DNA from 2 places in the Pseudoalteromonas sp. Of7M-16 genome. Region 1 is predicted to be linked to the other one. Evidence: predicted binding sites of a transcription regulator. Region 1 holds the regulator's gene; the other holds the start of a gene.
The links. Region 1 encodes ArgR, which controls arginine synthesis, uptake and breakdown. Its sites were predicted from a motif close to ANTGAATANNTATTCANT; they were not measured.
Positions count from the first base shown of each region.

Region 2: argA (amino-acid N-acetyltransferase) is a predicted target of ArgR. The motif match lies at 1,394-1,411, and genes of this name have one in related genera.

Region 1 covers NZ_JAKRFY010000015.1:86,316-94,644, reverse strand. Annotated here, with positions in the region: gene MHN81_RS16060 (hypothetical protein) at 1-365, shown strand, start outside; gene MHN81_RS16055 (5-formyltetrahydrofolate cyclo-ligase) at 365-985, shown strand; gene rpiA (ribose-5-phosphate isomerase RpiA) at 1,095-1,748, shown strand; gene serA (phosphoglycerate dehydrogenase) at 1,761-2,990, shown strand; gene mdh (malate dehydrogenase) at 3,142-4,077, opposite strand; gene argR (transcriptional regulator ArgR) at 4,319-4,786, shown strand; gene MHN81_RS16030 (Dyp-type peroxidase) at 4,790-5,719, opposite strand; gene MHN81_RS16025 (ABC transporter ATP-binding protein) at 5,744-6,775, opposite strand; gene MHN81_RS16020 (iron ABC transporter permease) at 6,775-8,329, opposite strand, start outside.
Region 2 covers NZ_JAKRFY010000001.1:313,371-321,699, reverse strand. Annotated here, with positions in the region: gene MHN81_RS01465 (phosphotyrosine protein phosphatase) at 466-744, opposite strand; gene argA (amino-acid N-acetyltransferase) at 1,470-2,816, shown strand; gene MHN81_RS01455 (VC0807 family protein) at 2,868-3,563, opposite strand; gene MHN81_RS01450 (hypothetical protein) at 3,768-4,016, shown strand; gene sdhC (succinate dehydrogenase, cytochrome b556 subunit) at 4,228-4,608, shown strand; gene sdhD (succinate dehydrogenase, hydrophobic membrane anchor protein) at 4,599-4,940, shown strand; gene MHN81_RS01435 (hypothetical protein) at 4,959-5,255, opposite strand; gene MHN81_RS01430 (hypothetical protein) at 5,450-5,605, opposite strand; gene chrA (chromate efflux transporter) at 5,751-6,896, opposite strand; gene MHN81_RS01420 (LysR family transcriptional regulator) at 7,010-7,930, shown strand; gene MHN81_RS01415 (spondin domain-containing protein) at 7,971-8,329, opposite strand, start outside.

The DNA of each region.
Region 1 (8,329 bases):
TGCTAGCAATTTACGGATTTCAAAGCAAAGTACAGCCGCTACAAAATAGTGCAACTAGCACAGCACAAGTCGATACTGCAGCCAACGAACGCGTCTTTGAAGCTCTTGATTACATAACCAGTAGCCTGATCCGCATTGAAGAAAAATTAGAAGAGCTAGAACAACGGATAGATGTACAAGCGAAAAGTATTGACGAAAAAGATGACGAACACTGGCAAAGCGACGAGCTGTTCGATGAGCTTGACTTAGAAACTAAGCCCAAGCCCAAATCTAAAAAGCTACTTTATACACTGTTAGTTATTTTATTTATATTGCTCATCGTACTTGGTTTCAGCCTCGCTTTCCCAGAGATGGTGAAGTTCTAATGCAAAAAAATTCAAGTTCAAACGTAGAAAGTTCTGAGTTAAGAAAAAATATTCGAATTGAAGTACGAAAACGAAGAAAGTCTCTAGATGAAAATTTTCAAACTCAAGCTGAATCCTCTCTAAATATTAGTTTTTTTCAACATATAAACCCAGCAAAAAACACCGCAATTGGGGTGTACCTTGCAAATGATGGCGAGCTTAAAACAAACCTTTTAATTCAATCACTTTGGGATAAAAATATCGCTGTTTTTTTACCCGTTATACACCCTTTTAGCGGCAAGACTTTGCTATTCCAAAGGTATGAAAAAAACTCAACCATGACTCAAAACCGCTATGCTATCTTAGAACCTAAATTGAATTGCAGTGAAATTTGCCCAATTGATCAACTTGATTTCTTACTCATGCCATTGGTCGCATTTGACGAACAAGGAAACAGGTTAGGTATGGGGGGCGGTTATTACGACAGAACCTTGGCAACATATTATAACCAAGGTTGGACAAAGCCTCGTTTGGTTGGACTTGCTCATGATTGCCAAAAAGTCAGTCAATTACCAATTGAAGCTTGGGACGTTCCTCTTCCTGCGATATTGACGCCGACTCAATATTACCAATGGGGCTAATTTACTGCCGTTGCTAAAAATAGTGCTATGTATGCAATTTATAGTCATACAACTCGAGTGTTTAAGCGTATAATCTCAGCTCAATTAAAGACAACAAAGTGATTACGTTATGACACAAGATGAAATGAAAAAAGCAGCCGCGTGGGCAGCCCTCGAACATGTAAAAGAAAATACAATTGTCGGTGTAGGTACAGGCTCCACGGTTAATCATTTTATAGACGCACTTGGAAGCATTAATGATGAAATAAAAGGTGCAGTCTCTAGTTCAGAAGCCTCAACTGAAAAGCTCAAAGCACTCGGTATTGAAGTATTTGAATTAAATGATGTAGCCCAACTTGACGTCTATGTTGATGGTGCCGATGAAATTAACGAGCACGGTCATATGATTAAAGGCGGCGGTGCGGCATTAACTCGTGAAAAAATCGTTGCGGCAGTTGCCAACAAATTTGTTTGTATTGTCGACGAAAGCAAACATGTTGACACATTAGGCAATTTTCCACTGCCTGTTGAAGTTATCCCAATGGCGCGTAGCTATGTAGCCAGAGAACTTCTTAAACTTGGTGGAGATCCTGTCTATCGCCAAGGTGTGATCACAGATAATGGCAACGTCATTTTAGATGTTCACGGATTAAATATTACAGATCCAAAAGCACTTGAAGAACAAATTAACCAAATCGTCGGTGTTGTCACAAATGGACTATTTGCCCATAGAGGAGCAAACACCGTAATAACAGGGACACCAAAAGGTCCACAAACTAGGTAATAGGAATGAGTCATGAGTAAGGTATCTTTGTCAAAAGATAAGATTAAAATTTTATTGTTAGAAGGCGTGCATCAAAGTGCGGTTGAAACATTGAAGCGCAATGGGTATAGCAATATCGAATACCTTAAGACATCGTTACCTGAAAGTGAATTAATTGAGCGTATTAAGCATGTTCATTTTGTCGGTATACGCTCGCGAACGCACCTAAATGAAGCAGTCCTAAATGCCGCTGAAAAGCTTGTTGCCGTGGGTTGTTTTTGCATCGGCACCAATCAAGTGAACTTAGAGGCAGCTAAGCGGCTTGGCATTGCGGTCTTTAATGCACCGTTTTCAAATACTCGTTCAGTTGCTGAATTAGTGTTAGGTGAAATTCTGTTACTACTTCGCGGAATTCCAAAACGTAATGCCATGGCACACCGTGGCCAGTGGTTCAAATCTGCCATTGGATCATTTGAAGCACGAGGTAAAACCTTAGGCATCATTGGGTACGGCCATATCGGCACCCAGTTGGGGATCATGGCCGAAAATATTGGCATGAAAGTAGAGTTTTATGACATCGAGGACAAGCTCACGCTAGGTAACGCACAACAGGTGCAGAACTTAACTCAGCTATTACAACGTGCAGACGTGATCAGTTTACATGTCCCAGAAACTCCGCAGACTAAAAACCTTATTGGCATGGCTGAAATTGAAGTGATGAAGCAAGGCGCTATTTTAATCAACGCGTCGCGCGGAACCGTCGTAGATATTGACGCGTTGGCAGAGGCACTACAACATGAAAAACTCGCTGGCGCCGCCATCGATGTGTTCCCTGTAGAGCCTAAATCAAACGATGAAGAGTTCACCTCTCCTCTCAGAGAGTTTGACAATGTTATCCTTACGCCGCATGTTGGAGGCTCAACACAAGAAGCCCAAGAGAATATTGGTATTGAAGTTGCTGGAAAGCTAGCCAAATATTCTGACAATGGTTCGACAGTAACCGCAGTGAACTTTCCTGAAGTATCTCTGCCTGAACTGTCAAATCGCAGCCGCTTATTACATGTTCATGAAAACAGACCAGGCGTACTGACTCAGATCAACCAAGCGTTTGCGCAACACGGAATAAATATCGCTGCACAGTACCTACAAACAGATGACTGTATAGGTTATGTTGTTATTGATGTGGATAGTGACCATTCTGAGGTCGCTTTAAAAGAACTTAGTGCTGTTGAGGGTACGATAAGAGCACGTATCCTTCACTAATTAAAAACCTATATTTACTTAAAGAAAAGCCGGCAAGTTGTCGGTTTTTTTATGGGTGACCAAAGAGGCACTTGACCGTGTCACACCGGCTCACCAAAAACAAAAAAGCTGCTTAAGAAGCAGCTTTTATACTCAGCATGATAACTTGGCATTAAGCCATGAAATCAACACCTTCTTTGATGTCTTTTTCAAGCGTAGCAAGCATATCGTCTTTTGCTTTTTGCTCAAATGCACTTAGCTCACCGTAAGGTAGTAGCTCTTCTACACCATTTTTACCAAGGCGGATAGGCTGTGCGAAGAATTCTGCGTCGCCTGTGTTACCTTCAACATAAGCGTACTCAAATACGTTCTCTTCGCCTTGTAGACCTTTAACAAGTGAGAAACAAAAACGCGCTGCTGCTGCACCCATAGAAAGCGTTGCAGAACCACCACCCGCTTTAGCTTCAACAACTTCAGTACCTGCATTTTGGATACGTGTAGTAAGAGAAGCAACTTCTTCGTCAGTGAACTCAACACCTTCTACTTGAGAAAGTAGAGGTAGGATAGTAGTACCTGAGTGACCACCGATAACCGGCACTTTAACTTCAGAAACGTCTAGGCCTTTTAGCTCAGCGATGAAAGTTTCAGCACGGATAACATCAAGAGTTGTTACACCGAATACGCGTGCAGCATCATAAGTGCCTGCTTTTTTGAATACTTCACGTACAATTGGCACAGTGCCATTTACAGGGTTTGTGATGATGCCAACGAACGCTTTAGGACAGTTCTTTACGATACCTTCAGCTAGAGTTCTAACGATACTCGCGTTTACATTGAACAGATCCGCACGGTCCATGCCAGGCTTACGTGGCATACCAGCAGGGATCAATACAATATCAGCACCAGCTAGTGCTGGGTCTAAATCGTCTTTTCCGTAGCCAGCTACATTAACAGCTGTTGGGATGTGAGAAAGATCAACGGCAACACCAGGAACAACCGGTGCAACATCATATAGTGCTAGCTCAGAGCCCGCAGGTAAACCGTTTTTAAGCAGAAGTGACAACGCTTGACCGATACCACCAGCGGCACCTAATACAGCAACTTTCATTATAATTCTCCATATATTGAAGGTAAGAATTTAGTGTGCAGTAAAGATAATGAAAAGCGCGGGTAAAGACAAATTAATCCGCATTATTTTCGAGATTTTTTCGACTATAGTTGTAAACAAGACACAACTTGTTGCAATTTGTCTTTACGATACTCCATGAAAATAACTCCAGCGTGAAAATTTGGGTAACTGAGATGATTTGTGTAAAATCGGGCAACCAAAATTGAAAGAAGAGATGTATATGCAAGCGCAAGACAAACAAGAAGCCTTAGTGAAAGCCTTTAAAGCACTTTTAAGAGAGGAAAACTTCGGTTCTCAAGGCGAAATCGTTGATGCGCTAAAAGATCAAGGCTTTGACAATATCAGCCAAAGTAAAGTGTCTAGAATGCTGAGTAAATTTGGTGCAGTCCGAACAAGAAATGCCAAACAAGAAATGGTTTATTGCCTTCCTGCAGAAATGGGCGTACCTACAGCGAAGAGCCCCCTGCGACAGCTAGTCATTGACATCATGCACAATGAAATGATGATCATAATCAGAACCAGTCCTGGAGCCGCTCAGCTAATCGCTCGCTTGCTAGACTCTTTGGGCAGTGCAGACGGTGTACTTGGCACAATAGCTGGCGATGACACAATTTTCATTGCACCAGCAAAAGTCTCTGAGATAGATGCAACATTAGAAAAAGTAAAAACCTTATTTGATAATGTGTAAGGCCTAGTCATCACTCATGATTTGCGCCATCTCAGATAAAAACTGCAAAGATGGTGCAAAAAAAGAGGCCCCCATATCCGCTTCAGAGTAATCCAAAAGTGGATCGTAGCAATCATGCCCCGACAATAAGCCAAATCGACTCATCAATACGGTTTCAAATGCGTTACCATGGGCTGCACAACTTAGGTTGATACTGCCCTGCTCAAACACATCACCAAATGGCATACTTTGATCAAGCAATAATACCAGACCTTGTGCATCCTTAAGCTCAGCGCGACTTGCGTGACTAAATGCAACTCGGGGCTCAATTAAATTATTGTCTAAGCGCGTACGCCCCATCAATGCCTCTTGCTCAGCAATCGCGAGTTGCTGCCACCGCGCCAAATCGAACTTAACTCTTTGAATATGGATATAGCTGCCTTGATGATCCATGCCATTAGGGTTATCAACTAAAGCCACTTTGCGTTTAAAGCGACCATGAGGCGACTCACTGGCGTAAATAAAACCATTGAAGTTGCGGCCATCTAAAAAGCGAAACCCTCGGACATGAGCAACAAGCTCTACACTGCCTGAAAGCATGTGTAACACACTTTGAGCAAATAAATGATTTACATCTTCTCTATCAGAACGGATCACGTAAAGTAGATCAAATGGCTGGCTATGAATGAGATGATCTGCAGATTTAATATGCGGAAAACTCTTTAATTCAGGCGGAATAAACTCAGGGTATATATGCGGCCAGTACTGGGCGCCAATAGCAACAAAGCTACTCAGCATAGACTCTGAAAACCTGTCGCTCAACTCATCTTGGAGTCGCCCTGCCTGCGCAAGCGCCTCTCGTACAGCTTCATCTTGCCCTTCAAGTACATTGAAGAATAAATGTAAGCCATGCAAGTTTGCCTCTGCACAGATCCCCGATTGCGGCTGGGCCATACCTTTTCCCTATCGTTATTCGTTCTAAGAAAAGAAATTTACCGCATGAGGCTTAATTTTTAAAGAGATAGGTTTAGACAAATCTAAAGGGTTGTCAGCTGGCTTAGCAATTTCCAATTGCTGTCCTTGAAGCTCGATGGCGTATAAATATTCTGTGCCTACAAACCTTTCTTGATTTACTTTTATCTCACCACTGTCGGTATTGTATAATTCAATATGGCTCGGCCTAACAAAGATTTTCCCTTTATTTTGAGCATTTTGTTGTTGTGTTAAAGAGTCAACCAGTCCAAATTGAGTTTGGAAAGAGCCATTTCCAGAATGTGTCGCGTCCAGGTATATTCCTCGCCCTAAAAACTCTGCCACAATCTGATTCTTCGGTTGTTGAAATAGCTCGGTTGGACAACCTAGCTGCGCAATTTTACCCTGATGCATAATCGCGAGACGGTCCGAAAAAGCAAAAGCCTCATCTTTAGAGTGACTGACAAAAATCGCCGATACTTTTTGATCTTTAATAATACTGCGTATATCACTGATCAACTGAAATCTTACTTGCGCATCTATGTTAGAAAAAGGCTCATCTAACAGTAAAAGGCTAGGCCTATAAGCCAACGCTCTGGCTATTGCGACACGTTGCTGTTGGCCACCAGAGAGTTCGTGAGGAAAGCGCTTTGCATACGCCCCCAAGTGCACAAGCTCAAGCATTTCATCTACACGAGATTGTTTTTCGACTCGGCTTAGTTTACGCAAACCAAACGCAACGTTTTGCGCAACCGTCAAGTGTGGAAACAGCGCATAATCCTGAAACATCATGCCCACATTACGATGCTGCGGTGCGACAAATTCCCTATCCCCATTCACCTGTTTTTGGCCAATACGTATCACACCATTTTGCGGCCTGATCAAACCAGCGATTGCCTTCAAAGTGGTGGTTTTACCGCAGCCACTGGCACCCAGTAAACAGACAATTTCATTCTCTTTTACTTGCAGATCAAGGTTGTCTATAACGGCGTGTCCGTCATAGCTATATTGCAATGATTCAATTGAAAGACTGTGCATTATGTTTGTTGCTCCATTGAGCGATTCACTAAATAAAGGGGAATTAATCCAACCAGCACTATAAACAACGCCGAAATAGAAGCGAGTTCCAATTGCTCATCGCTGACAAACTGAAACACATGTGTCGCTAAGGTTTCAAAATTAAATGGTCTGAGTAACAGTGCCGCTGGTAATTCTTTCATGCACTCAATAAAGACCAATAACCCAGCAGTGAGGATGCCTCGCTTAAGCAATGGTATATGAACGCGACCAAGTGTTTGTAAATTGTTTTTACCTAGCGATGCACTGGCCATATCGATGCTTGGACTAATCCGAACAAAACTAGCCTCTACAGCACCATGTGCAATCGCATAAAAACGCACCACATAAGCAAATACCATAGCAAAAATAGTACCGCTCAGTAGTAGACCCGGCTCAAAGCTTGTGCCACTAAACCATTGATTTAGATAGTCATCAAATAAAGTTAGCGGAAGTAATACGGCAATTGCCAAAACAGTGCCAGGTAAGGCATAGCCCATACTTGCTACTTTTCCAGGTACTCCTTTTGACTTTTGGTCGCCCACTCTTTGATAAAAAACCACTAGAATACTGAGTAAGATAGCGATAATACTGACGTAAAAACTAATTTTTAGACTTTGCCATGCATAATTAAAAAACGCGTCATTCCAAGCTTGATCGAAATAGTCTATGGCATAAGAAAACAGTACACCTACAGGAATAAAAAACGCCAATATTAAAACTAAGCTACAAAACGTGGTGGCTAGCCACCCACTTTTACCACTGAGTTCGTATAAACTCGTATCGTTAACGCTGCTTTGGCGTTCATGCACCACATTACTTTTGCGGCTCATTTTTTCTAAGGTCAAGGCGACGAACAAAAACAGCAACATAATGCCTGATATTTTCGCAGCGGCGGTAAGGGAATAATAGCCAAGCCAAGTATCATATACGGCTGTTGTTAACGTGCTTACAGCAAAATAGTGTACAGTTGCGAAGTCAGCCATGGTCTCCATACTGATCAACGCAAGTGCGGCAACGATGGCTCCTCGAGACAAAGGCAAACTGACTTTTAAAAAGCTCTGAAATGGGGATAACCCCATTAATTGACTCGCTTGCACAAGCTTAAAAGACTGCTCTCTCAAAGCTGTTTTAAAAATCAAATATAAATAAGGGTAAAGAACGAGAGCTATCATGACAATAGCACCTGGCAAGGTACGTATATCAAAAAACCAATAGTCGTCAGGACTTGACCATCCAAACCAATCTCTTAAAAAGATTTGCACTGGGCCTGCATAATCGAGCATATCGGTATAAACATAAGCGATAATATAGGTCGGCATCGCAAGTGGCAGCATCAATGCCCACTCAAAGATTCGTTTGCCGGGAAAATGGCAATAGGCGGTCAACCAACCAAGAGGTAGCGCGATCAGCGCACTGAGTAGAAGCACACCGGCAATAAGCCAAACTGTATTGCTGATATAGTCCCATAGAACTGTATTCCACAGGTGTGAGAATACTTCCGACTCTCCTTGTAATGATTCAAAAATGAGAAAC
Region 2 (8,329 bases), on a different contig from region 1:
GTGCTTTGCGTTTTGAGTCAATGGCATTGTATTAATTTTGAATTGATTAAAATTCACACGGCTTTGAACGTGGAAATCGGACGCGATTAATATGAAAGATATTAAATTTATGCTGTTTTTTGTAATAGAGGCTCTCGTGCAAAAAGCGATTCAACTATGCGTTTATTCGCTTATTATTTTGAGGTGAAAATTTAACTTATTGTTTTTTGATAGTTATATTTTCTCTGTTGAGATAGGCATAAAGTTCAGTAAACAAATTAAGTTACGTTTGAATAGCACCTACGAACTCGCAAAAAGAGGTATATGAGGATATTTTTCAACTGCTTAAGTCATAATTAGTTGGCAAAAGAGCCCCGTTATCACAGCTTTTTTGATGAAAAGCGGCTTCTAACGTCGATATAAGTAAAGAGATAGAGGGCGGCAATTCAGGTAAGTAGGCTGGGCCTGTACTAATAGATTGTGTTGTTAGTAACAGGTGTCGAGTTTCAAATAGGCGCCAACAGTTGCTTTGAGTATCTCAACCAATGCACCATCCATAAATTGGTAATCATCTGGTATGTCAAGCACCTGGATATCTATGTACAGCAAGAGCTGTGTAAACTGAGCTCGTAAACGGCATTTATGCTTTTCTTCCATGACAAAAATGACATCAGCCCACAGGATACCCCCTTTGTTTACTGTGCGCTTTGCACTAGGGCTAGTTCCGGCGGAGCGTACCCAGAGGTTAGCGTGGTTTCTCCACATTTGTTAGCCAGTAGCGCTTCGCCATTGGTTGCGATTACAAACAAACAAATAATACGTTTATCTTTGTTGGATCTGGCATAGTTTGCTTCACTTTTTAACGGAGGTGAAGTTAACCCCTTTAAACGTTTTAATTGGGCTGCCTCGTTCTACTTCTCTGTGATGTTGCCAGCGAGACTTTTGGACGCTTATGTCAGCTTCTTGCTTTGAGGCCAATTTTTGCAGCAGTCATGCACCAGATCATACTTCACAATAAGCAACTGTGGGTAACTTAAAAGGAAGCTATATCAGGCGTTGAGTTTGCCTGCAGCTACTTAGCGGATGAGACCTGCAAAGGATAATAGTGTGTTTGTCATGAATTTTTCTCCTCTACAGTTAGTTGATAGCCATAGAAGCTCGCTAAAGTAATTAAAAAATGTAGGAAAGAATGCAGGTCGGAACTGCGTAGCGCAATAAAAGCGGAGTTTCATGGTGAATAATAATTAACTTGTTTTTGTGTTAAGTGCTTTGTTGTTAAGGTTTTTAATGTCTGGTTATACAGATTTTTCTTTTTAGTTGTTTGTTTTGTATTTATTTTTATTTTTGTTTTGTTGTTGGTTCAAAGGTGTGTAGAGAATTAAAATTCAAAATAAAAGAATAAAAATTCTTTTATTTTGAATTTTAATTCTCTATGATGGGGGTGTTTTGGTAAGTTAAATTATTGGCACTTTTATAAAAGGTAAATGCTCGTGCGCACGACCGAACTCGTAGATGGTTTTCGTCAATCAACTCCTTATGTAAATGCTCACCGAGGGAAAACTTTTGTTGTGATGCTAGGTGGTGAAGCTGTTGATCAGCCTGGATATCGCAGCATTATTAACGATGTGGCGTTGCTGACCAGTCTTGGTATTAAAATTGTGTTGGTGTTCGGTGCTAGACCTCAGTTTGATACTGCGTTGGCCAATGCGGGTATTCACAGTGAATTTCACAATCATATTCGAGTCACTGATGGAGATTCACTCCACATTATCAAGCAAGTGAGTGGGGCTATGCAGCTTGATATTACAGCCATGTTATCAATGTCTCTGAGTAGCACACCAATGTCAGGAACATCACTTAATGTGGTGAGTGGGAATTTTGTAATTGCGCAACCAATAGGTATTGATGAAGGGGTGGATTATCACCATTCTGGTCGAGTGCGGCGTATTGATGTAGAGGGTATTCGACACCAACTTGATAATAACAGTATTGTCTTACTCGGCCCCATTTCGGCCTCGGTAACAGGAGAAAGTTTTAATTTAACTGCCGAGGAAATTGCAACGCAAGTCGCACTGCGTTTAGATGCGGATAAGATGCTTGGTTTTTGCCATGAAGCCGGTATCTTGGACGAACACGGTGAAGCCATTGCTGAGTTAATGCCCAATGAAGCTGAGCTGTTACTGGCCCGTGGAGAAACTTGTAATGCACCTTGTAAAAGTGCAGCCGTGTTTTTACAGGCCTCAATTGATGCATGTCGTGGCGGGGTACACCGCTGTCATTTAGTCAGTTATCGAGAAGATGGTGCCTTGTTGCAAGAGCTTTTTTCACTTGATGGGATCGGTACTCAAATTGCGCCACAGAGTTCAGAGCAACTGCGAAGCGCCAGTATCGCTGATATCAATGGCGTGCTTAACTTAATTCGCCCTTTAGAGGAGCTGGGTTATCTAGTTAGGCGCTCTCGTGAGCAGCTGGAAATGGAAATAGAGCAATTTACTGTGATAGAGCGTGATGGGGTGATTATTGCGTGTGCTGCGTTTTACCCTTTTTCGGAGGAGCAGGTAGGTGAATTTGCCAGCCTTGCTGTTCATCCACAATATCGAGATGCCGATCGGGGCAGCTTTTTACTGCGCACTGTCATTAATAAGGCGCGCAGGCAAGGGTATAAGGCCCTGTTTGCGCTGACAACACGAAGCATTCATTGGTTTTTAGAACAAGGCTTTGATTGTGCGGGTATAGAAGACTTACCAGCAAAGAAGAAGTCACTTTATAACTACCAAAGGCGCTCTAAAATTCTTAAGTTAGATTTAACTCGGTTGCCTAAAAACCGATTGTTATAAAAAACGGGGCTGAAAGGCCCCGTTTTGCGTAATAACGTGAAATGTATTGCGCTATTGCTCAATAAACATCTCTTCCATTTTCAACCCTGTGAGCTTTTTCAGCGAGTTAATTAGGTAGTACAGGGCAACAAAAAAGATCACCATGGTGGGTAATACAATAACCGGATAACTCAATGCGGTCATACGGCCTAATTCATTGTTATATGCTTCAGTCCCAGCTGGACTAACGACAATCATTTTAGCGAGCACATAATTGAGTACGGATGATAGGAAAAAAGATCCAGCAAGAATATTAGACGCAACAATTTGCACTTTGGGTAACTTATCTAAATTCCCTTTTTCTTTTAACGCGGAGTCAATTTTGGGAATGTCCATGACGTTTTCATTAAACAGCATGGTTTTAAGCAATGGGTACTTGGTATATTGACTGACCACAATCGCAACCCCTATCACCCCAGGGATCAAGGCTTCTTTAATGGCGATATATTTGGCGTCGAGCTCGAGAAGGCTAATCCCGCCAGTTAATAAAACAGAGACAATACCAAGGGCGGAAATAAAGTTAAACTTCCCCGTTTTTTGGCGCTCCCAAAGACCAAATCCAACAGGGAATGCCAGTGCGACTACGACACCCAGTGACGGCCCTAAGTGCTCTTCTCCTGAAAAGCGCGTCAAAATAATCACTGGAAGAATAATATTAAAAAGCATCTGGCTAAAGAAGCCAGAGGGTTTGTTGTCGGGTTCAGCCATTGATACCTCAAAAAATAAAATGCATTAATGCCCAGAGTGTACGGCAAGAGGGGGCTGTGCGGCAATCCCTATACGCCATAGTGGTAATATTGCAGAGCACGTAGCTGGCAAATGGATTGCGAGATATAATAGAGCCATTAATGTTTATTTTGAGTTTAATTCATCTCAAAGTAGCGTGAATAAGTGTATAGAGAGTTAAAAACCATGATCAACGACCAAGAAGAAATCAGCAGTTTAGCTGAATTAGAAGCATTTTTACTGCTAGTGGAAAACGGCGGGTTAGGCCTTGAAAACGTGGCGGGAATTGCACTGGCAACCCACAATAGCAATGGTCGCCCATTCGTCGCAGTACTTGACGACAAACATCAACTGCTACTAGGGCGTTGGGTTACCCAAGACGTATTTGAGAACGGTAAAGAGTTGGTACGTACTGGACCGAAAAAAACACATTGATGGCCTCGGTGAGGGTGGGTGTCTATCCTCACTAACTCACTCCCCTCATGGTCGTCATGATCAACTCATTGATACGAACCTAATATACACAAGTTAATTTGGTTCCTATTTCTCTTCGCATACCCACCCTTACAAGATAATATTTTACTACATTTGTAACTGGTAATGATTTGCGTTAGCATTTATGTACATTTGCATTTGGGTATTTAATATGAAAAGAGAACGGCCTACGAATCTGGCAATTCAGACTATGGCGTTACCTATCACGGCGTACGCGTCAATTTTACACCGTGTCAGCGGCGTAATTGTTTGGATGGCATTGGTTGTTTTATTACCGCTGCTTATCTTCGCACTTCAATCGACACACAACTTTAGTACATTAACGTCTTTATTTACCGAAAACTTCTTGATCCAGTTTATTGTTTGGGGCCTGTTAACAGCATTGGGCTATTACTGCTTGGGTACAATTAAGCATATTATTCAAGAGTTTGGCTACTTTGAGGAGCTTGCCAGTGGCTGCATGATTTCACGGGTTGCTATTGGTTTGGGGATCGTATTGAGTATCGTAATTGGAGTTTGGATATGGCTATAACGGGAATTGCACGCTCGGGAACAAAGCAGTGGGTATTACAGCGTATTGGCAATGCACTGATCGTTGCATACAGCATTATGTTGCTTGTATTGCTGTTCAATGCGCCTATTTCGGATCACCAGAGTTTGCGTGATTTTCTAGCGCCAACTTGGTTCAAAGTGGTGTCTACGCTGTGTGTGAGTATTTTTGCTTTGAATGGCATGCTTGCCGGGTGGCAAATAGCTGGTGATTACGTTAAAGGCACCGGCGCAAATAAGGTATTTAACACACTGTGTGTTATTTTAAGTTTAACAACCATTGCTGCGGTGATTAAACTGCTTTGGTTATCCTGATTTGATCAACCAGCTATGCTAGTGCTCTTCTTCTAAGGAGAAGAGCAAATCTAGCCCAGGTAACAACACACTGACAGCCAGTAGAGCTGCACACAATGCCCAAGCATAGCTCAATTCAGTATGCGTCTTTACCAGCCAAGAAACGCTGCTACTTAGCCAAAAAACATTAATAAGCATAATACTAAAATTGGGTCTTAGCGGCTTGGCACAGTATTTACAAGTCAAGGGCTCGCGATTCAGTAAAGCGATACGCTCGGTTAGCTTGAGTGGCTTATTACAGCAGGGGCAGGTTCGAGTAGCAAAATCTTTAAACATACGCGTAGACTTGAATGATAATTGTTATCATTCAAGTCTACGCGTATTATGGAATAATTAAAAGCCCAATGAGAAATTTATTGTGTAGTAAGGGGCGTTTTTGTGTTTCAATTGGAGGGGGAGTTGTGGTTGGTTTTGACTGCGTTAAAACGGGTAAGTAGCGAAGGTGAGTTTCCTTCGCTATGATGATGGTGTTACGCCGTAGTACCTGGGCAGGCAAAAGCGAGTTTGGTTGGCAAAGGCATATCACCTTGTCTACCACCTGCAATGATTGCTGTGGTATGTGGTGAAATCGCCTCGCTGTGTTGAGACAAATTCTTAAGTTGCTTTTTATTAATTTTTGTTTTCATAAAATATTCCTTATTTATGTTGTTATGTGAAATAAATATACAATTTCATGTTTGTAATTGAATTGCAAGCCTTTTAAGGCCTTTAAGTACAATAATAAGTAGCTGAAAATGCAAATGAAGACATCCGTGTCTCCCGTTTAATTAGTTAAACAAGTCCAGTCACGATCCCGGCCAATATAAAAGTTAACACCAACCAAATGATGGGGAGCTTGAGTTGTTTCAGTAAGAAAAAACCCACCAGTACTAGCGCAATATCATAGGGAGCGAAGACCGCGCTGACAAATACCGGCTGGTACAAAGCGGCTATTAACAGTCCCACTACGGCGGCATTAACGCCATTGAGAGCTCCTGCGACGCGCGGCATTTGCGCGAGTGTTTGCCAGTTTTTTAGCACTGCCAACAGCAGTAAAAAGCCAGGTAAAAACACGGCGATTGTTGCAATCAGAGAGCCTGCAATCGGGTTGTCTGGTAGTAGTTCATAGCCGATATATGTTGCAAAAGTAAACATTGGACCGGGTACAGCTTGTGCCGCGGCATAGCCAGTTAAAAAGCTATCTTGGCTGAGTTGATCACCTACGATGTTTTGTAATAGAGGCAGAACAACATGACCACCACCAAATACTAGGCTGCCCGCTTGATAAAAATCATTAAACAGGGCGACCGAGGGCATGAGCTTTGCGGCAAATGGCAGACCAATTAAAAGTGCTAAGAATAAAAAAAGTGGGGTGTAACTCGGTTTAAAAACTTGGTTTGTTGGTTTGGGTTGCGTCTGTTTTAAATAATGTGCACCGACCATAGCTGCAAGTAGTAAGATCCCAATTTGCACTGAGATACTTGGTGCGATGAGTAACACCGTCGCTGTTAAAATACACAAACCAACGGTAAGGGTGCTTTTGCAAAAGTTTTTGTACATACCCCATGCAGCGTCGGCAACCACGACGACAGCAAGCAATTTCAAGCCATGTACTACGCTCTGAAAGAGGTCATTTTGGGTGATTTGGCTGGCAACCACAGCTAAGCCAATCATGATTAATATCGACGGTAGTGTGAACCCTAAAAAGGCGGCCAAAGCGCCGGGCAAGCCTCCTCGTTTATAACCAAGAGCAAAGCCCACTTGACTTGATCCCGGCCCTGGTAAAAATTGGCTGAGAGCAACTATTTGGCCATACTCATGGTCATCGAGCCATTTGAGTTTTTCAACAAAGGTTTGTCTAAAATAACCGATATGTGCAGCGGGTCCGCCAAAGCTAACCCAGCCAAGCAAGAAAAAGAGTTTAAATATGGTAAACATGTTGAGTGCTTTTTTGGATGCGAGTTTAATTCATGCCATTAGGTTAAAAAATGCATTACAATTAATCAAATTAATAGTATTGATTGTTTCTATGAATTATATGGGATGTTTGGGTGAGTTTTAGTGACGTACAGTGGCGTAATGTAGATCTGAATTTATTGGTGGCCTTTGCGTATTTATATCGTTACCAAAGTGTGAGTGTTGCAGCACACAAAAGTTGTGTTAGCCAATCCGCTATGAGTCATAGTCTTTCACGACTGCGCTCGCTGTTTAACGATGTGCTATTTGAACGGCAAGGACATAAAATGGTGGCCACCGAGCGTGCGCATCTCTTGGCACCAACAATCACCAAACTACTAGATAGTGTAAGTAACGACCTTTTGACGAGCACACCATTTAATCCGGCAGAGTATGCAGGGGTGTGCCGTATCGGGCTAACCGATTATGCGGAATTTATCTTTGCTCCGGCGATTTTTGATGCCATCCGTAAGCAGGCACCGAAGGCACAAATTAGCTTTATCAATGTAAATCGAAGTAACTACGTCACTTTGGCAGAGCAAGAGAAATTGGATATTGTCATCGGCAGTATCGCAAAGCCGGATCCCGCTTTTTGTGCTCATCATCTTTACACTGAACGGCACGTATGTATTGCTGATCCTAGGCATGTTGTATGTGAAGAAGGGCTATCTGCAGCGGCATTTGCACAGGTTGAGCACGCCTTGGTCAGCCCCGATGGACAGTTGACAACGGGCGTTGACGACACGTTAAAAACGCTAGGGCTCACACGCAGAGTCACTGTGGCCACGCGTAACTTTATGACTATCCAGAGTTTATTACAGGGTCGAAAATTAATCGCCATAGTGCCAAAAAAGATGGCTGATATTGCATGTAAAAACAGCCGGCTGCGTCATTTTGAGCCCCCCATTGTGGTGCCCGATTTCGCCATTGCGATGCTGTGGTTTAACCGCAAAGAAGGCGATGACAAAAATGTGTGGCTCAGAGCCCTATTACATGACTTGCTGGCAAGTGCATAAATGATAGCCACCGTTGACTAACCGTGGCTATCTTATGAGCCTATTGCATTAAAGTGATCTTGATAAATCCAATATTCTCTCCACTTGTAAAGTGAACGCCATTTGTAAAGTCAGTATCAGTGCGTTCACTGCTGAGTAAAGTGATGGTGGCTTGTGGATCTGTGGGCGAATCAGCGGCGCTAAATGTCGCGCCACTGTCACTGCCAGCATCGTACACTTTAAGTTGGATAGTTTGTTCATCTACCCACTGATTATCATTAAAAAGTAACAAGCTATCGATCCCAATAAACCAGTCAGGGCTGGGAGCAACCATAGAAACCACACTCAGATAAGGGAAAGACTGGCTTGCCTCAAATGTCATTGAAACACTTTTACTGCTACCTGAAATGCCAGATTCAT